4 regions of the Rhodoferax sp. GW821-FHT09E07 genome follow, and region 3 is predicted to be linked to each of the others. Evidence: predicted binding sites of a transcription regulator. Region 3 holds the regulator's gene; each other region holds the start of a gene.

Region 1 (5,516 bases), on a different contig from region 3:
AGAAGTCGATGACGGCCTTGCGGTAGTGCAGGTACTCGGGGCTGTCTGCCAGCGCCACGCGGTTGCGCGGGCGGGGAAGGTCCACGCTGAGCACTTCGCCAATAGTGGCTGCCGGGCCGTTGGTCATCATCACGATCTTGTCGGACAGCAGCACGGCCTCGTCCACATCGTGCGTCACCATCACCACCGTGCTTTGGGTACGCGCCACGATCTCCAGCAACTCGTCCTGCAGCTTGGCGCGTGTCAGCGCGTCCAGTGCACCAAAGGGCTCATCCATCAGCAGCACTTTGGGCTCCATGGCCAGCGCGCGGGCAATGCCTACGCGCTGCTTCATGCCGCCGCTGATCTCGCCAGGGCGCTTGTGCGCAGCGGCCGTCAGGCCCACCAGGGCCAGGGCGGCATCGGTGCGTTCTTTCAGCTGGGTTTTGTTTTCCGATGCAGCACCGGTGCTCTTGGCGCCCGCACCAAACACGCGCTCCACGCCCAGGTAGACGTTCTCAAAGCAAGTGAGCCAGGGCAGCAGCGAGTGGTTCTGGAACACCACGGCACGCTCGGGGCCGGGGCCGTTGATCTCGCGGTTGGCGCAGATCAGCGAGCCCTCGGTGGGCGTGGTCAGCCCGGCAATCAGGTTCAGCAGCGTGGACTTGCCACAGCCGCTGTGACCGATCAGGGCCACAAACTCGCCCTTGGCCACGGTGAGGTTGATGTCGCGCAGCGCGGGGAACAGGCCCTTCTTGGTCTTGAAGGTCTGGGCCACGCCCTGGATTTCGATGTACTTGGGGTTGGCAGACACAGTGCTCATGACTTCACCTCTTCGAATGTGAATGCGGTTGCGATCTTGATCAGGGCGTATTCCAGAATCAGCCCGACGATGCCGATCACGAAGATCGCGATGATGATGTTCTTGACGTTCAGGTTGTTCCACTCGTCCCACACCCAGAAGCCGATGCCCACGCCACCGGTCAGCATCTCGGCCGCGACGATCACCAGCCATGCCGTGCCCACGGCCAGGCGCACGCCGGTCAGCATGTAGGGCAGCACCGAGGGGAAGAGGATCTTGGTGACGATCTTCCATTCAGAGAGGTTCAGCACGCGGGCCACGTTCATGTAGTCCTGCGGTACGCGTTGCACGCCCACTGCCGTGTTGATGACCATGGGCCAGATCGAGCAGATGAAGATGGTCCAGATGGCGGCGGGGTTCGCACCCTTGAATACCAAGAGGCCAATGGGCAACCAGGCCAACGGAGACACCGGGCGCAGCAGGCTGATGAGCGGGTTGAACATGCGGCTTAAAAACTCGAAGCGTCCGATCATGAAACCCGCTGGAATGCCCACCGCAGCGGCCAGGCCGAAGCCCAGTGCCACACGTTGCAGCGAGTTCAGCACGTTCCAGCCCACGCCCTGGTCGTTGGGGCCCTTGCGGTAGAACGGGTCGCTGAAGATGGTGATGGCCTGCTGCAGCGTTTCCCAGGGGCTGGGAATGCTGCTCTTGGTGCCAATGCTCACCAAGGCCCAGATGCCCACCAGCAGTGCCAGACCCATGACGGGGGGCAGCACCATCAGGGCCAGGCCGCGCCAGTCGTAGCCGGGTTTGGCAACGGCGGGCGTTGCCACCACAGCTGCGGGTTTGGTGGTTTTTTGCATGCCAGCCCCCGTGGACACTGCGCTGGCAGCTTCCTTTTTGATAGCAGACCCGTCGGCCGCTGGGGCCAAGGGGGAGTGAAAAACAGCACTGACCATAAGAATCTCCTGTTCGGTGAAGGGCGCGGCTCAGGCCTTGACCTTGAAGCTGTCGGCGTATTTCTTGGGGTCCTTGCCATCCCACACCGTGCTGTCCATCAACTTGCTGCTGCGCATGACGTCCTTGGGCACGGGGGTCTTGCTGGCGGTGGCCGCCTGCTTGTAGATGTCGATCTGGTTGATCTGCTTGGCCACGGCCAGGTAGTCGGGGTGCTCTTTCAAAATGCCCCAGCGCTTGTGCTGCGTCAGGAACCACATGCCGTCGGACAGGTAGGGGAAGTTCACTGCACCGTCGTTGTAGAACTTCATGTAGTTGGGGTCATCCCAGGTCTTGCCCATGCCGTTTTGGTAGCGGCCCAGGATGCGCTGGTTGATCGCGTCCACGCTGGTGTTCACATAGCTCTTGTCGGCAATGGTTTCGGCCATCTTGTTTTTGTTGGACAGACTGGCGTCGATCCAACGGCCGGCTTCCAGGATGGCGGCGGTCACGGCACGCGCCGTGTTGGGGTACTTCTTGACGAAATCGCCCGTGGTGCCCAGCACCTTTTCGGGGTGGTCCTTCCAGATGTCTTGTGTGGTGGTGGCCGTCACGCCAATGCCGTCGATGATGGCACGGTGGTTCCAGGGCTCGCCCACGCAAAAGCCGTCCATGTTGCCCACACGCATGTTCGCGACCATCTGGGGCGGTGGCACGGTAATGACCTTGGCGTCTGCCAAGGGGTTGATGCCGTTGGCGGCCAGCCAGTAGTACAGCCACATGGCGTGCGTGCCGGTGGGGAAGGTCTGGGCGAAGGTGTATTCACGCTTCTCGGCAGCCATCAGCTTGGCCAAGCCAGGGCCGTCCACTGCGCCTTTGTCGGCCAGCTTTTTGGACAGGGTGATGGCCTGGCCGTTGTTGTTCAGCGTGGCCAACACGGCCATGTCTTTCTTGGGGCCACCCACGCCCAGGTGTACGCCGTAGACCAGGCCGTACAGCACATGGGCAAAGTCCAGCTCGCCGTTCACCAGCTTGTCGCGCACACCGGCCCAACTGGCTTCCTTGCTGGGCACGATGGTGACGCCATACTTCTTGTCGATGCCCAGCACCGAGGCCATGACCACGCTGGCGCAGTCGGTCAGCGGGATGAAGCCGATCTTGACTTCGGTTTTTTCCGGGGCGTCCGAGCCACCGGCGTACACCGCGGCGCGCAGCGCTGGGTTGATGCCCACCACGCCCACGGCTGCGGTTTGCAGAACAGCACGGCGGCTGAGTTTGGCTTTCAGAAGATCAGTCATGGCACACGCTCCAGAAGTGAAAAACACAAAACGAAAAACAAAAAAGGCGTCCGCACTGGGTTGACTGCGCAGTGCGCGAGTCAACCCGTGGGGACGCCTTTGTCCTGTTTGCCCTGCGCCCTACCCGCCGTTAGGTGGGGTGCAGTGCATGACCGTTGCCGGTCTCGCAGGGTTTAATGCAATGTCTGTGCCAGGTCGTTTGTGCTGTGACTTGCTATGAATTAAGGAGCTGCTTGCGCAATGAATACGGGGGCTAGGAGCCTATTTATCTCAAGATGGGGCGTGGCGCACCGGTTTTGTGCACTGCACCAAACCGGGAAAATCGGCCTGGGGATTGGCCTTTTCTGGCGCGTGCCGAGTGTTTGCGACGTGGTTTGGGGCGCTGTTTGTCCAAGCGCCAAGGTGGCCGGTGGCACCGCCCGTTGACCGGGGAATGGGCCTAGCCGCGGCTTTGTGCGCGGCGCTCGATGCCTTTGCGTTGCATCAGGATGTGGATCAGCAGTGCGGCGGCGGCCGACGTGGCCATGACCGGGGAGGCTGTGACCACGCGGGCCAGGCCATCCAGCACATGCAGGCTCACCTGCTGCGCGTAGTGCGCCAAGGCTACAACGTCCTGGGGTTCCACGTTTTTCACGTCGTCAGGAAGTACCTGCACGTCGGGCCAGCCACCGCGAAAGCGGATTTTGGCGAAGATGCCGTCGGCCACGGCCACGAGGGACAGAACGCCCAGTGGCTTCATCAGCGTCAGGATGAGATTGCTGCGCACGGAAACCGGCGCAGTTTCGTAGATCTTGCCTACCAGTTGCGACACCATGCGCTCCTGCTCTGCAGCGGGCGCGGCGTCGTACACCTCGGCGGCCAGTTGTTCGATAGGGATTTCGGGTTGCATGGGTACAGCTTAGTTCTGATTTGTGCCAATTGTGTGAACCACACGTAACCAGTTGTTTGCCTCTGTCAGGAGAGCAGGTCGGCCACGTCCAGCATGCGCTGGGCCACTTCCACAATCTTCAGATTCTTGTCCATGGCGGTCTTGCGCAGCTTGGCGTAGGCGGCTTCCTCGCTGAGCTGTTGGCGCTGTATCAGCAGGGCCTTGGCGCGGTCGATGACCTTGCGGTCTTGCAGGGCGGCGGAGAGCTCGTTGAGTTCGGTGCGCGTGGCGGCCAGTTCCTGGCGCAGGGCCTGCTCGTGCTGGAAGCGGGCCATGGCCACGTCCAGAATGGGGCGGATGCGCTCGGTCTGCAGGCCCGCCACGATGTAGGCCGACACACCGGCGGCCACCGCGGCCCGTGCGTTGCCGCTGTCGTTGTCGTTGGTGAACATGACGATGGGGCGGCGTTCGTCGCGCGTGGCCATCACCACGTGCTCCAGCGCGTCGCGCGCGTCGCTCTCGGCGTCCACGATGATCAGGTCGGGCTGCAGTTGCGCCAGGCGCTCGGTCAAGTACACATCGGCGGGCAGTGATGCCACCAGGTTGAATCCGTTTTCCAGCAAACCGATGCGCAGGCTGCGTGAGCGCTCGGCCTGGCTGAACGCGTGTGCATCCTGCGGGTCATCGACCAGCAAGTCTGAGTTGATCACGACGATGCGAAGCGGCTCGGTCATAGGCACATCATGGCACGCAAATTTCGCGCCAGTAGTGGTAGCACCATGCGGTGGCAAAGCCGGCCCGCCGGTAGAGCGACAGTGCCGCTGCGTTTTCTGCTTCCACTTGCAAAAACGTTTGCGTCAGTCCGCGCCGCAGCGCCTCCTGGGCCAGGCAAGCCATCAGTTGCGCAGCCAGCCCCCGGCCACGTGCGTCCTCCACGGTACGCAGACCGTGCAGGCTGGCCCAGCCCTGGCTGTACACCGCGGTGCCTGCGCACAGTGCGCGGCCGTCTTCCAGCAGGCTGGCATACACGCCATGCTGGCCGCGGCTCAAAGCCTGCACGCGGTGCTGGCCATCCACCGGGTCAAAGCCCGGCGCGGTGTACACCGCCGCCCATTGGGCAGTGGGTGTAGACGACAACGTGGCGGTGGTGGCGGTGCTCAGACCTGCCAACGTGGCGGTGGGGGCCACCTGCACCAGTGTGGGCTGTGTCGGCGCAAAGCCCAGCCGCCGCAGTTCATCCTGCACATCGGCCAGGCCCGCGACATCGGCCAGCCGAAACATGGGTTTCAGCCCACGCGCGGTGTAGCGGGTGCAGATGTCGGACAGGGCTGCGGGGCTCAGGCTGTGGTGACGCAGCGGCACAGCGCTTTTGGCGCGCCCGATGGTGGAGGTGTCATACGACAGCAGCCAGCCGTCCAGGGTTTCGCAGTGCGGCGGGGCCACGGCGTCCCGGGTGGCGTATTCCAGCCGGGCAATGGCGTCACCGGTCAAAGGCAGGTCCATGGCGCCATTGTGCCGGGGCGTCGGCGCTGGTCCCATCCTCTAAACTCGGCGGCTCTGAAGGAAACAAGCATGCTGGTGTTGGGAATCGAGTCGTCGTGTGACGAAACAGGCGTGGCCATGGTGGAGTCGC
Region 2 (5,516 bases), on a different contig from region 3:
GGAGGCGCACCTGGAGGTCGGGCCCGAAGACATTGCCGCGGTGGAAGACGCCGCTCGCCGCTTCATCCGCACCGAGGTGGCACCCTATCTGAATGACTGGGAAGAGGCGGGCGAGTTTCCGCGTGCACTCTACCGGCGCGCAGCCAATCTGGGCTGGCTGGGCCTGGGCTACCCCGAAGCGCTGGGCGGGACACCTGCACCCTGGGCCCTGCGCAATGCGCTCACCGTCGCGCTGGCTCGCACGGGCGGCAGTGGCGGTCTCATGGCCAGTCTGTTCAGCCATAACATTGGCTTGCCGCCGGTATTGCGCCACGGTTCAGCCTCTTTGCAGCAACAGGTGGTTCCCGATGTGTTGGCTGGCAACAAGATTGCTGCACTGGCCATCACCGAACCCGGCGGCGGAACCGATGTGTCGGCCCTGAGGACCACGGCGCGCCGGGATGGCGACGACTATGTGGTGGACGGGGAGAAAGTCTTCATCACCTCCGGCATGCGCGCTGACTGGATCACGGTGGCGGTGCGCACGGATCTGCAGAACAAAGGGCCCATGGGCATCTCCATGCTCATGGTGCCGGGCGATGCAGTGGGCCTCTCGCGCAGCCCACTGAAGAAGATGGGCTGGCTGTGCTCCGACACGGCCCACCTGCGCTTTGACGGTGTGCGTGTACCGGCCTGCAACTTGGTGGGGGAGGAGGGCGCGGGTTTCAAGATCATCCTGACGAACTTCAATGGCGAGCGTCTCTCCATGTCCGCCATGGCACTGGGCTTTGCCGAATGCTGTTACGACGAGGCCCTGGCCTGGGCCCAGCAGCGCAAGACCTTTGGAACCGCACTCATCGACCACCAGGTGATACGTCACAAACTCATGGACATGAAGATGCGCATCGAGTCCACACGCGCTTGGCTGCATACCGTGGCAGCGCGCGCCGATGCGGGCGACCGCGGTGAAAAATCCGCCAAGGGCGCCGAGTGGGTGGCGCAGGTGTGCCTTCTGAAAAACCACGCCACACAGACCATGCAGTTCTGCGCCGACCAGGGTGTACAGATTCTGGGCGGCATGGGCTTCATGCGTGGCACCGCGTGCGAACGCATCTACCGCGAGGTCAAGGTCATGATGATTGGCGGCGGTGCCGAAGAGATCATGAAAGAGTTGGCCAGCCGTCAGCTCGGCCTGTGAGAGTGCCCCATGCCTAAAACCCCTGTGCCCGCCACCTCCGTCGTCAGCCCTGAGACCTCGATGGTGTTTGAACCCGAATTCGTTGAGGGGCTGCGGCACATCTTTGAGCACAGCATTGCCTTCAACCAGGTATTGGGATTGAAGATTACCAGCATCACGCCCCAACGCGTGGTGGCGCACATCGCGATGAAACCCGAACTCGTGGGCCATTACAGTTTCAACCGTATCCATGGCGGGGTCATCAGCGCGGGGCTGGACGCCATGGGGGGCTTGGCCGTCATGGCCGCCATTGGCGCGCGCCACATGGATGAGGTACCTTTGCAGCGCCTGCACCGCTTCAGCAAGCTGGGCACGATTGATTTACGCGTGGACTATTTGCGGCCCGGCATAGGGGAGAGTTTCGAGTTGCGCGCCGAAGTCATGCGCCTGGGCTCACGCGTAGCCTCCACGCGTATGGAGTTCCTGGCGGCTGATGGCAAGCTGCTGTCTACCGGCGCGGCGGCCTACATCGTGTCCTGAGGCCGTATCGGTATGAATGAAAACGGGAGCCAGGGCCCCCGTTAACTTGCTGGTCGCGTGTGATCAGACGTGTTTGGCTTTGCGTCGGCGCACGATCGCACCCATGCAACCCAGGCCCGCCAGCAACAGGGCATAGGTTTCGGGCTCGGGCACCGCTGCTGTCAGCGTCAGGTTGTCCACACTCAGGTGGCTGCCGGTGTCGACCAGTTGCAGTCGCGCAATATTATTCCAGGTGCCAAAGTTCACAGTGCCGGTAACACTGGCATTGAGGTTGGTGGTGAACAGAACGTTGTTGGCGGTGTCGAAAGCTGTCAGGGCACCCACGGCGCCGTTGCTGGCAAAGCTGATGTCCAGGCTATTCAGGTTGAAGAGGCCGGACGCAAAGGTAAAGTTCACCGTATTGCCGGCAAAACCGGTGGGGTCCAGGTGCAGCTGTCCCGCAGAAGGCCACCCCCAAAAGCTTCCAGATGTTGGCGTTGCCGTGATGCCGTCTTCGGTGTAGCTGGCCAAAGAAGTAATGCTGCCCGTCAGGCCCGAAAACGTGTTGGTATTGGCCTGCGCGATCGATGCGGACAGCAAGGCGGCTGCGATGCCCGTTGCGGTAAAAAGTCTCTTTAGTTTCATTGTTCACTCCACTGGTTGAGAAGCAGGCGGATGTCTGCCTTGCAGGCATTCTGTTTTTGTGCACCAAGTCGGGGCAATAGCCCGTTTGGATTTAAAACAGTTTTCATGCCGTTGGAGAAACACGTGGTAACAAATGAGGCGATGGCCTGCGAGTGTTTGGGCTCTAAGGGGCTGTTCTATCGCGTGCTACTAACAAAAAAAGCCACCCCTAGGGTGGCTTTTGTCGCTGCGGGGGATCCTTACTTCTTCAAGGCTGGGTCGCCCACATACTCCGACACCACCTTCCATTTGCCGTCGGTGATCTGCGAGATGCGGGAGGCGCTGCTGCCCAGGCGTTTGGTGGCGCTGAAGGACTGGGGGGCGCTGCCGAAGATGTCAGACGGGATGCTCAGCGTGTCCATCACCTTGATGAAGCTTTCGGTGCTCAGGTTCTTGCCCGCCTTGCCGGCCACGGTGGCAAAGGTGTTGACGATGCTGTAGCCGTAGACCGAGAACACGGTAGGTTCTTCGTTGAACTTGGTCTTGTACTTGTTGGCCCAGAAGCGGATGGCTGGCGCCTGCTCATCGGTGTAGGGGTTTTGCACCGTCATGGTGGCATAGAAGCCATTCATGGCGGGACCGCCCAGCTTGTGGATCAAGTCGGTGTAGGCCGCGCTGGACCCGATGAAGGTGGGGCTATAGCCCAGCTTGCGGGCGGTGCCAATGGCGCCAATGGTTTCGCGGATGATGGTGCCCAGCACGATGAAGTCGCAGCCACTGGCCTGCATCTTGGACACTTGGGAAGAGAAGTCGGTGGCGCCGCGTTTGTACGAGGTCTTCTCGGCAAACTCCATGCCAATGGTCTTCAGACCATCCTCGCCGCCCTTGAGCACTTCCAGGCCAAAGTCATCGTCCTGGTACATGGTGCAGACCTTCTTTGCGCCTTTCTCCTTCACCAGCTTGGGTACCGCCAGGCGCATCTGGTCGTAGTAGGGCGCGGCGTAGGAGTACTTCAGTTTGTGGAAGGGCTCGTACATCTCACGCGCGGCGGTGATGGGGAAGAAGTTGATCACGTTCTTCTCGAATTGCACCGGCATGGCCGCCATGTTCTGTGCGGTGCCAATGTGGCCCACCATCATGAAAATCTTGTCCTGGTTGACGAGCTTCTGCGCGGCCAGCACCGCCTTCTTGGGGTCATAGGCCGAGTCCTCGACCAGCAGCTTGACTTTGCGGCCGTTGATGCCGCCCTGCTCGTTGATCTCGTCCACGGCCAGCAGCATGCCCAGGCGGGCCTGCTTGCCAAAGCCGGCGATGGGGCCGGACAAGTCCTGGATGGAGCCTAGCAAGATCTCGTCCTTGCTGATGCCTTGCTGGGCCGAGGCCAGCGATGCCGTCAGGGTCAGGGCGCCCAGTGCGGCGAAGGTGCGCAGTGTCATCATGGTGTTGTCTCCTTGGTGGTCAAAGTGCTGGGCGGCGGTGTGCCGCTCAGTGGTACATGGCCTCTATCTGGGCTTCGTATTTTTTTTCCACCAGCTTGCGTTTGAGCTTCATGGTGGGGGTGAGTTCTTCATCTTCCGCCGTGAGCTGGTTTTCCAGCAAGAAGAATTTCTTGATCTGCTCTACGCGGGCAAACTTCTGGTTCACGCGGTCCAGCTCGGCCTGGATCAGCGCCTGCACCTCGGGGGCGCGGGTGAGGGATGTGTAGTTGCTGAATGGCACATCGGCGTCCTGGGCAAACTTCTCCACGTTCTCCTGGTCGATCATGACAATCACCGTGAGGTAAGCGCGCTTGTCGCCAATCACCACCGCGTCCGTGATGTAGGGCGAGAACTTCAGGTCGTTCTCCAGCTCGCTGGGCGTGATGTTCTTGCCGCCCGCCGTGATGATGATGTCCTTCATGCGGTCGGTGATGCGGAAGTAGCCGTCCTCGTCCACCACGCCCACATCGCCGGTGTGCAGCCAGCCATCGGCGGTGATGGTCTCGGCGGTTTTCTCGGGCTGGTTCAGGTAGCCCGCAAACACGTTCTGCCCGCGCACCAGGAATTCGCCCGTGACCGGGTCCAGTTTCACTTCGTTGAAGCTGGCTGCCGGGCCTATGGAGCCCGGTTTGATTTTCTGGGCCGGCACGCCCGTGGAAGCGCCGCAGGTCTCCGTCATGCCCCACACCTCCAGCATGGGCACGCCCAGTGCCAAGTACCAGCGCACCAGGTCCGGCGAAATGGGCGCCGCACCGGTCACCAGGTAGCGCGCACGGTGGATGCCAATGAGTTTGCGCACATTGTTCAGCGCCAGAGCCTGGGCTACCTTGAACTTGAATTTCAGCCAGCCATCTACCGGCTGGCCCGCCAACACGCGATCGGTAATCGCCGTGCCCACCCCAATGCCCCAGGCGTAGGCAGCCTGCTGCACCCATCCCGCTTCCTTGAGGGCAATCATTACGCCAGAGTAGAACTTCTCCCACACGCGGGGCACGGCGGTGAACACCGTGGGCGCAATCTCGCGCACGTTCTCGGGGATGGTCTCCGGGTTCTCCACAAAGTTGAGTTTGGCTCCGGTGTACAGCGCGTAGTACTCGCCGCCCATGCGTTCGGCAATGTGGCACAGCGGCAGAAAGCACATGCGCTCGTCCTGGTCGTTCTGCGCGATCAGGGTGTTGAAGCCGCGCACCGTGAACACCAGGCCCTGGTGCAGGTGCATGGCGCCCTTGGGCTTGCCCGTGGTGCCCGAGGTGTAGACCAGAATCGCCAGATCCTGCGGCTGGCAGGCCGCCACGCGTTGCGGCACAGCGTGCGGGAACTCTGCGTTGTAGGCCCGTCCCAATGCGCGCAGCGTGTCCAGGCTGATGACGCCGGGGTCATTCAGGCCACGCAGGCCCTCCATGTCCAGCACCACAATCTTGCGCAGGCACGGCAGCTGGTCGCGCACCTCCAAAGCCTTGTCGAGCTGCTCGTCGTCTTCGACAAACAGCACGCTGGTACTGGAGTCTTCGCACAGGTATTGCACCTGGCTGGGCGCGTCGGTGGGGTAGATGCCGTTGGATACGCCGCCCGCCGACAGAATGCCCAGGTCGGCCCACACCCACTCCACCACGGTATTGGCCAGGATTGAGGCGGTGTCGCCCTTACCAAAGCCCAAATGAATGAGGCCACCGGCAATCTCGCGCACGGCGTCGGCGGTCTGGTTCCACGTCCAGCTGCGCCACAGGCCCAGGTGCTTT
Region 3 (5,516 bases):
CCGCCGCCCTCAATCGGGGGCATGCGCTGCAGCGCGTCGCCGCCGCGGAACTCGATCACATCGGCCACGCCGGCGCGCTGCGCGTTGCGCTGCGCAAAGTCCACCATGCGGTGCGACACATCGCTGCCGTAGATCAGCGCGGTCTGGCCCGGATCGGGCTTGACCACGTTGGCAGCAGCCTCGGCCTTCATGTCCGCCCATTCCTGCGAACGGAAGGGGCGGTATTTCTCGAACGCAAAGCGACGCAGCGAACCGGCCGCGATGTTGCAGGCAATCTGCGCGGCTTCAATGGCCACGGTGCCGCTGCCGCAGCAGGGGTCGTACAGCGGCATCAGGTCGTCGTCCCCCGAGGCCCAGCCGCTGGCGGCAATCATGGCGGCGGCCAGGGTTTCCTTCAGCGGTGCATCGCCCTTGTCTTCGCGCCAGCCGCGCTTGAACAGCGGCTCGCCCGAGGTGTCGATGTACAGCGAGCAGGCGTCGGTGGTCAGGTGGGCGTAGATGCGCACATCGGGCCACTGCGTGTTCACATCAGGGCGCACGCCGTTGGCCACCTCGCGGAAGCGGTCGCACACGGCGTCCTTCACCTTGAGCGCGGCAAAGTTCAGCGAGGTCAGCGGGCTGTGCTGCGCCGTCACCTCGACCTTGATGCTTTCCTTGGGGGTGAACCACTGCTCCCACGGCACTTGCAGGCCGGCGCGGTACAGGTCCTGCTCGCTCCGGTACTCGGTGTACGACACCAGCACGAGCACGCGCTGGGCCAGGCGGCTGTAAAGGTTGAGCAGCATGGCGTGCGCAAACGAGGTGCGCACGGCCACGCCGCCACGCTGCTTGGTCACGCAACCGGGGGGCAGACCGGTGATCTGCAAAATCTCCGGCGCCAGGTACTCCTCCACGCCGGCTGCGCAGGGGAGAAAAAGGGTCAGTTGGTTCATAGCGCTTTGCGGAGTGAGGCGGGGGCGATCTTCAGGCCCTCGCGGTATTTGGCCACGGTGCGCCGTGCGCACTCGATGCCCTGCTCCTTGAGCATGTCGGAAATCTGGTTGTCGCTCAAGGGCTTTTTGGCGCTCTCGGAGGCGATGAACTGCTTGATCAGCGCGCGCACCGCGGTGCTGGAGGCATTGCCACCGCTCTCGGTGCCCAGGCCCGAGCCAAAGAAGTACTTAAGCTCAAAGGTGCCAAACGGCGTGGCCATGTACTTGGCCGTGGTCACGCGGCTGATGGTGGACTCGTGCAGGCCCAGCTCGTCGGCAATCTCGCGCAGCACCAGGGGGCGCATGGCGAGTTCGCCGTGGGTGAAGAAGTTTTTCTGCCGCTCCACGATGGCCGTGCTCACACGCAGGATGGTGTCAAAGCGCTGCTGGATGTTCTTGATGAACCAGCGCGCCTCTTGCAGACGCTGCTGCAGCGCAGCGTGGCCCGCACCGTCGCGGCCACCACGGTGGTTGCGCAGCACATTGGCGTAGATGTCGTGCACTTTGAGACGCGGCATGACGTCGGGGTTGAGCTGCACACGGAACTTCGGAATGCCGCCGGCCTTGCCGATGGCCACCACGAGCACGTCGGGCACGATGATGTTGCGCTCTACGTCCACAAAGCGGCGCCCGGGCTTGGGCTCCAGCCGGGCGATCAGCGCAATCGCCTCGCGCACCAGCGTGTCGCTGCCCACACCCATCTGCACCAGACGCTTGATGTCGCGCCGCGCCAGCAGATCCATGGGCTGGCGGCAAATGCCCAGCGCGACCTGCAGCACCTCCAGGCGGTCATGCTCGCCATCTTCTTCGGCATTGGCCAGCAAATGGGCTACTTGCAGACGCAGGCATTCGCCCAAATCGCGCGCCCCCACGCCCACAGGCTCCAGGCTGTGCAGCAGGCCCAGGGCCACGGTGAAGTGGTGCGCCAGGTCCTGCAGTTGTTCTTCGTCGCCGGGGTTCAGGCTGCGCGCCAGGTCTTCCAGCGGGTCTTCCAGGTAGCCATCGTCGTTGAGGGATTCGATGAGAAAGCGCAGCGCGGCCGCATCGGTGGCATTGGTACGCAGGCTTAGGGCCTGGCGGTGCAGATAGGCTTGCAGCGATTCGGTGGAGCGCGCCAGCTCGGTGGCGTCCTTTTCTTCGTCGTCACCCAGGTTGTTGGCCTTGGCCTTGGCGTCCACACCCCACTCGCCATCGTCGGGCGTCATTTCGGTGGTGCCGTCGCCTTCCCAGTTGGGTTCGTCGCTGCTGCTCAGCGGCGCCGCTTCTTCATCGCTGGAGGCTCCAGCCCCCGTGGATGTTGCGTAGTCAGCTACAGAATTAGGAGCGTATTCAGCGTCACCGGTCTCTGACAGCCGATCGCCTTCGCTCACCGTTGCGTCGGAGGTGCTGAGCCCGAAGTCCTCGCGCTCGGCCCGGTCCTCGGTCAGTTCCAGAAACGGGTTTTCGTCCAGCATCTGCTCCACCTCCTGGCTCAGCTCCAGCGTGGAGAGCTGCAGTAGACGGATGGACTGCTGCAACTGGGGCGTGAGCGCCAGGTGTTGGGAGACGCGTAAGGAAAGACCCTGCTTCATCACATCTTGAAGTGTTCGCCGAGATAGACGCGGCGCACATCGGCGTTGTTCACGATCTCGGAGGGGGTGCCCTGCGCCAGCACATGGCCGTCACTGATGATGTAGGCGTGGTCGCAGATGCCCAGGGTTTCGCGCACGTTGTGGTCGGTGATCAACACCCCGATGCCGCGTCCCTTAAGGAAGTTGATGATGCGCTGGATCTCGATCACCGCAATCGGGTCGATACCGGCAAACGGCTCATCCAGCAGGATGAAGCGCGGCCGCGTGGCCAGCGCCCGTGCAATCTCCACCCGGCGCCGCTCACCGCCCGACAGGGCCAGCGAGGGCGATTCGCGCAGGTGCTCCACACGCAGATCCTGCAGCAGTGCGGTCAGGCGTTTTTCAATCTCGACCGACGTGAGCGGCTCGCCCGCCTCGTCGCGCTGCAGCTCCAGCACGGCGCGCACGTTGTCTCCCACATTGAGCTTGCGGAAGATGGACGCCTCTTGCGGCAAATAGCCCAGTCCCAGGCGCGCGCGGCGGTGGATGGGCATGTGCTCGATGGACTGGCCATCAATTGTGATGTCCCCAGCGCTGGCGCGCAGCAGGCCCACGATCATGTAGAACGAGGTGGTTTTGCCCGCACCGTTGGGGCCCAAGAGGCCGACCACTTCGCCGGTGCGCACGGCCAGCGAGACATCCTTGACCACCTGGCGTTTGCCATAGGATTTTTGTAAATGCCGGGCTTCCAGCCGCCCGGTACTGGTGTCCGGGGCTTCTTGGGGAATGTCGCTCACTGGGCGGGCTTCTCAAGTTGCGGCGTGGCACGCAGGGTGGCGCCGGGCTGGGGCGGCGTGGCGGCCTCGGACTCGGGTTTGGGCGTCAACATGGCGCGCACGCGGCCGGCCGGGGCGGCAGCCGTCTTGGGGGCGCCGTCCACGGTGAATTTGTCGGTCAGGTTTTCATAGAGGATGACGGCGCCCGTCACCTCATCGGCCAGCGTGGCCCCGCGCAGGCGGCGCAGCTGGGCTTTTTTGACAAAGCGCACGGTGTCGGCCTTGCCGTCGTACTCGATGGTGTCGCCATCACCTTCAATGAACTCGTCCAGGCCTTCTCGCTTTTGCCGGAAAAACGCGGGAGTGGCGGTCGAACCGGTCACCACGCCGTACTGGTAGCCATCGGGGTCCTGGCGCACCTCAATCTGGGCGCCACGGATCAGGATGCTGCCCTTGGTCAACACCACATGGCCGGTGAAGACACTGACCTGCTTCAGGTCGTCATAGCGCAGGGCATCCGCCTCCACGTTCATGGGCTTGTTTCGGTCGGCTTTTTCGGCCCACGCAAGGCCGCCTGCGCTGGCAAACACCAGCGACACGGTCACAGACAGGATGGTTTTTTTCATAAAGGCACGAAACTTGCTCGAAAAGCGCTTCGGCCATTGTACCGAGCGCTTTGCGCATTTCGCGCCTTGGCGGGTTCAGCCGTCGGCGTTAATTTTTTTGACCAACGCCTGCAACACTTCGGCAGCCCGGTCGTTCTCCACCTGGCAGGTGCCCGCATTGGCATGGCCGCCCCCGCCGTAGGACAACATCAGCTCGCCGATATTGGTTTTGGAGCTGCGGTTGGTGATGGACTTGCCGGTGGCAAACACGGTGTTCTGCTTCTGCAGACCCCACAACACGTGGATGGAAATATTGGTCTGCGGGAACAGCGCGTAGACCATGAAACGGTTCACTGCAAAAATGGTGTCTTCGTTGCGCAGGTCCAGCACCAGCAGGTTGCCATGCACGGTGGAGCAGCGCAGCAGCTGCTCCTTGGCCTTGGCGGCGTGGTCAAAGTACAGCTCCACGCGCTCCACCACATCGGGCAGCTGCAGAATCTCGTCAATGCCGTGGTGGCGGCAGTACTGGATCAAATCCATCATCAGCTGGTAGTTGCTGACGCGGAATTCACGGAAGCGGCCCAGTCCAGTGCGCGAGTCCATCAGGTAGTTGAGCAGCACCCAGCCCGTGGGGTTCATGATCTCGTCGTGGCTGAAGCGGGCCGAATCGCCCTTGTCCACGGCTTCCATCATGTCGTGGAAGCGGGCCGGAAAGCGGCTGGCGCCGCCATAGTGGTCGAACACCACGCGCGCGGCCGAATCGGCGTCGGGCAGGATGATGTGGTTGGGGCGCTCGCCCGTGTTGCGCACGGTCTCGGACTCGTGGTGGTCAAAAGCCAGGTGCACGCCGGGCACATAGGGCAGGTTGGTGGTGATGTCGCGGTCGGACACCTCCACCTTGCCATCCTGCATGTCCTTGGGGTGGACGAATTTGATCTCGTCGATCAGGTCCAGCTCGTTGAGCAGCACCGCACACACCAGCCCATCAAAATCACTGCGGGTGACCAGCCGGTACTTCTGATGTGCCATGGGGAAACTCTCCACAAAGGGGTTGAATGACAAATCATTCTAGCCCTGTGGATTGCCTCTGCGGCCCGCGCAGAGGCGTGTTTTTTAGCGGGCGGTACGCGCTTGGACGATCAGCGCGTCCACGATCTGCAGCGCGCGCTGCATGTTGCCGGCGATGGAGCCATCGGTGTAGTAACGGCCAGCCACACCCAGGGCGGGCACGCCTTCCACCTTGTAGGCGTTTTGTAGCTGGGCGGCCTTGGTCGCCTTGGTAGCCACGCTGAACGAGCTGTACTGCTCGACAAATTTGGCCTTGTCCACGCCCTGCTTGGCCACCCATTCGACGATGGCATCACCACCGCTGAGGTTTTGCCTCTCCACATGGATGGCGGCAAACACCTTGGAGTGCAGCTTTTCCACCAGGCCCATGGCCTCCAGCGCGTAGTACAGGCGCTGCTGGGGCACAAAGCTGTCCTGGAAAGCCACAGGCACGCGGCGGAAGGACACGTCCTTGGGCAGCTTGGGAATCCAGGCCTGCAAGGTGGGTTCAAACGCATTGCAGTGCGGGCAGCTGTACCAGAAGAACTCCACCACCTCGACCTTGCC
Region 4 (5,516 bases), on a different contig from region 3:
CACACCCAACGCGTAGCCCGAGATCAGCAGGCCGGCTGCGGCAATGGACACCCCCAGGTCGCTGGATACCTGCATCAGCAGGCCCATGATGACGAATTCGGTGGTGCCTATGCCAAAGGCGCCGGCCGTCAGCGCGAACAGCGCTGGAGGTAGTCGGTTGGAAGAGGTAGGGGATTTCATAAGGGCGTTCCAAAAGTGAATACCGCTATGGTCGTGATTTGCAGTTTTTAAATAAAGCAGCAAAATGGCGAATCACTTTCAATAAATACCTATAAATGGAACGCTTGGATGACCTCGCCCTCTTCCTGCGCGTGCTGGACCAGGGCTCCATCAGCGCCGCCGCACGTAGCCTGGACCTGAGCCCGGCCGTCGCCAGCCAGCGCCTGGCGCGGCTGGAAAAAGAACTGGGCGTGCGCCTGCTGCACCGCACGACACGCCGCCTGCACCCTACGCCGGAGGGCCTGGCACTGGCCGAGCAGGGACGTAGCTTGGTGGAGGACCTGGATGCCCTGGTGGGCAGCCTGCGCCAGTCTGGCGAGCTGGTCAGCGGTACGCTGACCGTCACGACCTCTGCCACCTTCGGGCGATTGCACCTGTCGCCGCTGTTGCTAGAATTCATGGCGTTGCATCCCGGGGTGCGCGTCAATGTGGACTTGAATGACCGCGTGGTGGACTTGGTGACCGCCGGCTTCGATCTGGCCGTGCGTGTGGGTGCGTTGGCGGACTCCACGCTGGTGGCCCGACGCCTGGCGCCCAATCAACGTGTGCTGGTCGCCTCACCCCATTACCTGGCGCAGCGAGGCACGCCGCAGATGCCGGCCGATCTGGCCCACCACGATTGCCTGATCCTCACAGGCGCCAATGGCCGCCAGGACCGCTGGACGATGGGTGACGGACACGGTGGTGAGACCATGGTGCAGGTGCAGGGCCGGCTGGAGAGCAACTTCGGTGAGTTGTTGCGCGACGCTGCGGTGGCCGGCAGTGGCATTGCGCTGCACTCCTCCTGGCATGTGGCCGAAGACCTGAAGGCCAAGCGCCTGCAGGTGGTTTTGCCCGACTACCCGCTATCCGCCACCGGCATCTGGGCCGTCATGCCCCAAAGGCGACTGGTTCCACCGCGCGTGCGCGCCTTCGTGGACTTTCTGGCCGGCAGATTGGGCTATAGGCCGCCCTGGGATGTGGCGCTTTAAAACCGTTGCCCGCGAGAGCCGCGGGCTTTTCACGGGCAGGCCGGCTAGCTCCGCTTTCTGGCCATCTCCATCCAGCAAATGTTGCAACGCCAGCGTCCTGGTGCCAGCTCCACGCCGCCTTCGGGAGGACGTTCACCCTGGCATTTTCCAGAGCAGAAACGAAAACGCGCCGAATCTCTCAACCCATGGCTGATGTCCTCAGGCTGGGTGCTCACGCTGGCTGACGGAGACATTGGCTGCATTCGGTGTCACCTTTCGGTTCAATTCAAAGTCAGACCCATAGTAACAAGGGTTTTTGACGCTCCCATGGCGCCATGGCAAGCAGTATTCGGGCCAGCGGCAACGTAAAATTGGGCATGAGTAAACCTGCAGACAAAACCAAGATTCTGGAAGACGGCTTGCGCTACAAGTCCAAAGTGGGAGGATCGCCATTCCTGACTGCATCCAACCCCGGAGCAGCCACGATGTCGTGCTTCCTGTGCGGCAAGCATCGCCCACGCAGTGAGCTGAAATCGCGCAAGTTCATCGGCAAATCCCAGGCCGTGTGCGACCCCAAGTGCAGCTGATGCCGACAGGCCATGAGCCGCTTTAGCGCCGAATTTGCACGCCTGTATGAGGTGCCCGACCCGGCGCCCCCAGCGCAGGGGTGTCTGATTACCCCGGAGGGCGGCGTCAAAGCCATGGTGCTGGAGATAGCCCAACCTGCGGAGTGGCCAGACCTGTCCGCCGTATGGCATGGCACGCAAAGCGAATGGGAACTGCCTGCGACGGCTATTGCCGTGTCAGGAACCGACGGACTGCAGCTGTGGTTCTCTGTGGCCGAACCCATCCGTGCCGATAACGCGGCTGAATTCCTGGCGCTGCTGCAGCGCAAATACCTCAGCGCGGTGCCTGCCAAGCGGGTTCGCCTGTTTCCGTCCCCTGCATTGAGTGGGAACGCGGAGGCGGTCCAAGCAAACCGGGTGCCGGCCCTTCAAGAGAGCGGCAACTGGTCGGCCTTCGTGAGCGCAGACCTTGCCTCAATCTTCGGCGAGGAGCCCTGGCTGGACATTGCTCCCAATCTGGACCAGCAAGCGGACATCCTCTCCCGGCTCAAGTCCATGAAAGTGTCCCAGTTTCACGACGCGTTGGATCTCTTGCGTGGCACGCCGCAACCAGAAACGCCGCCAGCCCCATCCACGGTCAACGCCTCGAGCGAAGGCGTCGTGGTGGGCCCGAAGGCCTTCCTGACCCAGGTGATGAACGATCCTGCTGTTGCGCTCAAAGACAGGATCGAAGCGGCGAAGGCTTTGCTGCCCTACGAGCGCTGACGCTACCCGCCCTCAGGCAACCGTCATGTCCTGCTCATGGCGTTTGATGCGCTCGGCCTCCAACGCGCCAAACTGCATCACGTCGGCCAGCAGGCCGTAAGCCGCGGTCCAGGCTTCGCGCACTTCGGGGGTGAACTTCTCGCCCAGACCGGCGCTCAGCGTCCACAGCAGAGCAGTACCCACCGTGACGTAGTGTTCTTCGCGCACGCCGTAGCCCACGTGGCGGGCGCCCAGGTTGCGCAGCACGGGGGCCAAGTTGTCCAGGTCCTTCAGACCGTGTACGGCCGATCCGATCATGGACATGAGCATGCGGCCCTGGTTGGGCATGTCGCCCTTGAACAGGTGCTTGAGCGAAGGGTCCAGCGTGAAGAGGCGGTCGTAGAACAGCTCGGCCGCAGTGGCGGCGAGGGGGCGCACATCTTCAAACGATGCCTGGACGAGGTTGATTTGTTCGGAGTTCATGGTGTTTTCCTTCGGTACTTGTTGAATAAGACCCGCACTACTACCCACGAAGCGTGCCAAAACTTTTCTTCAACGAAATCAACAACTTAGCAAAAACCGCAGGGAATGGTTTGTCGGCAAACACCGACACGCCCTTGCCCCATCAACCAAAACTTCAATGAAATCAACGACTTAGGGTGTCGGTGTTTGCCGACAGTTTGGCCAGTCCGGAAGACTCAGTTTTTGAACTGCGCAGGCTCCAGCTGATGGCGAGCCATCAGCGCGTAAAAGTCGGTGCGGTTGCGCTGAGCCAGCTTGGCGGCCTGGGCCACATTGCCGTTGGTGATCTTGAGCAAACTGGTGAGGTAGTCGCGCTCAAACTCCTTGCGCGCCTCATCCAGCGAGAGCAGTTCGGGCCCCTGGGTGCTGATGGCGCTTTGCACCAGCGTGGCGGGGATGACGGCGCCGGGGCTCATCACCACGCACTTCTCCACCACGTTTTGCAGCTGCCGCACATTGCCGGGCCAGGGCGCCACGCTGAGCTGCTCCAGCCCGCCGGGGGCAAAGGTGCGCACGGGCTTGGCGTAGCGCAGCGCCAGGCTTTGCAAAAAGTAGTTGGCCAGCAGCGGAATATCTTCACGCCTGTCGGCCAGCGGCGGCAGCGTGAGGCCCACCACGTTGAGACGGTAGTACAGGTCTTCGCGGAAGGTGCCGGCAGCCACCTCGGCCTCCAGCGTGCGGTGCGATGCGGAGATGACACGCACGTCCACCTTGTGCGGCTTACTGGCGCCCACGGGGCGCACCTCGCGCTCCTGCAGCACGCGCAGCAGCTTGACTTGCATGGCCAGCGGCAGGTCGGCAATTTCGTCCAGAAAAATCGTGCCCTTGTGGGCGCTGGTGAACATGCCAGGGTTGTCGCGCACGGCGCCGGTGAACGCGCCCTTCACATGGCCAAACAGCTCGGCCTCCACCAGGTTCTCCGGGATAGCGCCGCAGTTCACGGCCACAAAGGCTTCATCCGCCCGCGCGCTGGAGGCGTGCACGGCGCGAGCCAGCAGCTCTTTGCCTGTGCCGCTTTCGCCGTGGATGAGCACCGAGGCATCGCTCTGCGCGACGCTGCGGGCCTCGGCCAGCAGCTTTTCCATGCGTGGGCTGCGCGTGATGATGGCTTCGCGCCAGCGCTCGCCGGGCGCCTCACCCGGCATGTCGGCGCCCAGCGCGCTGGAGATGGCCAAGGCACGGTCCACTTCACGCATGAGCGCAGCGCCTTCAAACGGTTTGGTGATGTAACCGAACACGCCTTTTTGCATGGCGCGCACGGCGTCGGGGATGGTGCCGTTGGCCGTGAGGATCACCACGGGCATGAGTGGGAAGCGGCGGTGGATGGCCTCGAACAGCTGCAGGCCATCCATCTCGGGCATGCGCAGGTCGGTGATGACCATGTGGGGCACTTCGAGGTCGAGCTTGGAGAGCGCCATGGGGCCACCGTCGGCTGAGGTCACGTCGTGCCCCTCGTAGCGCAGGCGCATGGACAGGGACTTCAGCAGGTCTGCGTCGTCGTCAACGACAAGAATGCGCGCCATGGTTCTCCCACCAATTGCAAAACAGCGCACATCTTGCCACGGTGCGCCAGCACCATCGGTCAAAATGCGGCTCCGCCTTCTATTGGAGCTCCCCATGCGCGCACTCTTTGGAATCGTCAGTTTGCTGGTCGTACTGGCCATTGTGGGCCTGCTGGCCAAGAAGCAAATGGGCAGCGCCACGGCAGTGGTGCCTGGGGCTGCGCCCGACGCCACGCCGCAACAACAGAGCCAGCAGATCCAGCAGCAAGTCAAACAGTCCGTGGACGCCGTGATGCAACAAGCACGCCCCATGCCGGACGACACCAAATAACCCGCACTCCATGTTCCTTGCTTCCAAACTTATTGGCCTGTTGTCCCAACCCCTGCTGTGGGTGTTTGTCGTGATGGTGCTCAGCCTGCTGGTGCTGCAACGCCGCCCGCGGGCTGGCAAGCGTCTGCTGGGTTTGGCGCTGGTGCTGATGGTGCTCACGGCCTGGATGCCACTGCCCGAGCTCGTCATCCGCCGACTGGAGGCCCAATACCCCGAGCTGGCGCCCCAGGCCGACTTGAGTGGCTATGTGGGCATGGTCGTGCTGGGCGGTGCCACCGAATCAGGTCGCACGCAGCAGGCCCACCTACAGCCCATGCTCAACGATGCGGCCGAGCGCATGACTGCGCCAGTGGCCATGCTGCGCAGCAACCCCAAGCTTCGCATGCTGTTCACCGGGGGCGAGGGCATGCTGATGGGTGTTGGCCAAACCGAAGCCGAGCGCGCCAAGATGTTCTTTGACAGCATGGGTGTGAGCGGGCCCCAGGTGCAGTACGAATCGGCCTCCCGCAACACCTATGAGAACGCAGTGCTGACCGCACAGTTGCCGGGCGTGGACCGCACGCAGCGCTGGTTGCTGGTGACCTCCGCCTGGCACATGCCGCGCTCCATGGCCACGTTTGCCAAGGCAGGCTGGAACGTGACGGCCTACCCGGTGGACTTTCGCACCGGGGACAGCAGCGAC

Evidence for each region. The regulator sigma-54, encoded in region 3, starts transcription at its own class of promoters, with help from an activator protein. The targets are predictions, from matches to a motif close to TGGCANGNAANCTGCTTT.
Region 1: AC07OE_RS07490 (CmpA/NrtA family ABC transporter substrate-binding protein) is a predicted target of sigma-54. The motif match lies at 3,191-3,208, and genes of this name have one in related genera.
Region 2: AC07OE_RS11490 (PEP-CTERM sorting domain-containing protein) is a predicted target of sigma-54. The motif match lies at 2,414-2,431, and genes of this name have one in related genera.
Region 4: AC07OE_RS01190 (globin family protein) is a predicted target of sigma-54. The motif match lies at 3,004-3,021, and genes of this name have one in related genera.

Annotation. Positions count from the first base shown of each region.
Region 1 is NZ_JBWKOP010000003.1:355,958-361,473, reverse strand. It holds gene AC07OE_RS07500 (ABC transporter ATP-binding protein) at 1-802, opposite strand, end outside; gene ntrB (nitrate ABC transporter permease) at 799-1,740, opposite strand; gene AC07OE_RS07490 (CmpA/NrtA family ABC transporter substrate-binding protein) at 1,771-3,015, opposite strand; gene AC07OE_RS07485 (hypothetical protein) at 3,455-3,904, opposite strand; gene AC07OE_RS07480 (ANTAR domain-containing response regulator) at 3,970-4,617, opposite strand; gene AC07OE_RS07475 (GNAT family N-acetyltransferase) at 4,625-5,386, opposite strand; gene tsaD (tRNA (adenosine(37)-N6)-threonylcarbamoyltransferase complex transferase subunit TsaD) at 5,456-5,516, shown strand, end outside.
Region 2 is NZ_JBWKOP010000005.1:210,564-216,079, forward strand. It holds gene AC07OE_RS11480 (acyl-CoA dehydrogenase family protein) at 1-1,177, shown strand, start outside; gene AC07OE_RS11485 (thioesterase family protein) at 1,187-1,696, shown strand; gene AC07OE_RS11490 (PEP-CTERM sorting domain-containing protein) at 1,760-2,320, opposite strand; gene AC07OE_RS11495 (ABC transporter substrate-binding protein) at 2,560-3,735, opposite strand; gene AC07OE_RS11500 (AMP-dependent synthetase/ligase) at 3,785-5,516, opposite strand, start outside.
Region 3 is NZ_JBWKOP010000009.1:104,403-109,918, reverse strand. It holds gene AC07OE_RS18340 (THUMP domain-containing class I SAM-dependent RNA methyltransferase) at 1-932, opposite strand, end outside; gene rpoN (RNA polymerase factor sigma-54) at 929-2,542, opposite strand; gene lptB (LPS export ABC transporter ATP-binding protein) at 2,542-3,318, opposite strand; gene lptA (lipopolysaccharide transport periplasmic protein LptA) at 3,315-3,923, opposite strand; gene AC07OE_RS18320 (exopolyphosphatase) at 3,999-4,931, opposite strand; gene AC07OE_RS18315 (thiol:disulfide interchange protein DsbA/DsbL) at 5,016-5,516, opposite strand, start outside.
Region 4 is NZ_JBWKOP010000001.1:237,627-243,142, reverse strand. It holds gene AC07OE_RS01210 (MFS transporter) at 1-180, opposite strand, end outside; gene AC07OE_RS01205 (LysR family transcriptional regulator) at 276-1,190, shown strand; gene AC07OE_RS01200 (hypothetical protein) at 1,547-1,756, shown strand; gene AC07OE_RS01195 (hypothetical protein) at 1,769-2,500, shown strand; gene AC07OE_RS01190 (globin family protein) at 2,513-2,962, opposite strand; gene AC07OE_RS01185 (sigma 54-interacting transcriptional regulator) at 3,178-4,524, opposite strand; gene AC07OE_RS01180 (hypothetical protein) at 4,619-4,834, shown strand; gene AC07OE_RS01175 (YdcF family protein) at 4,845-5,516, shown strand, end outside.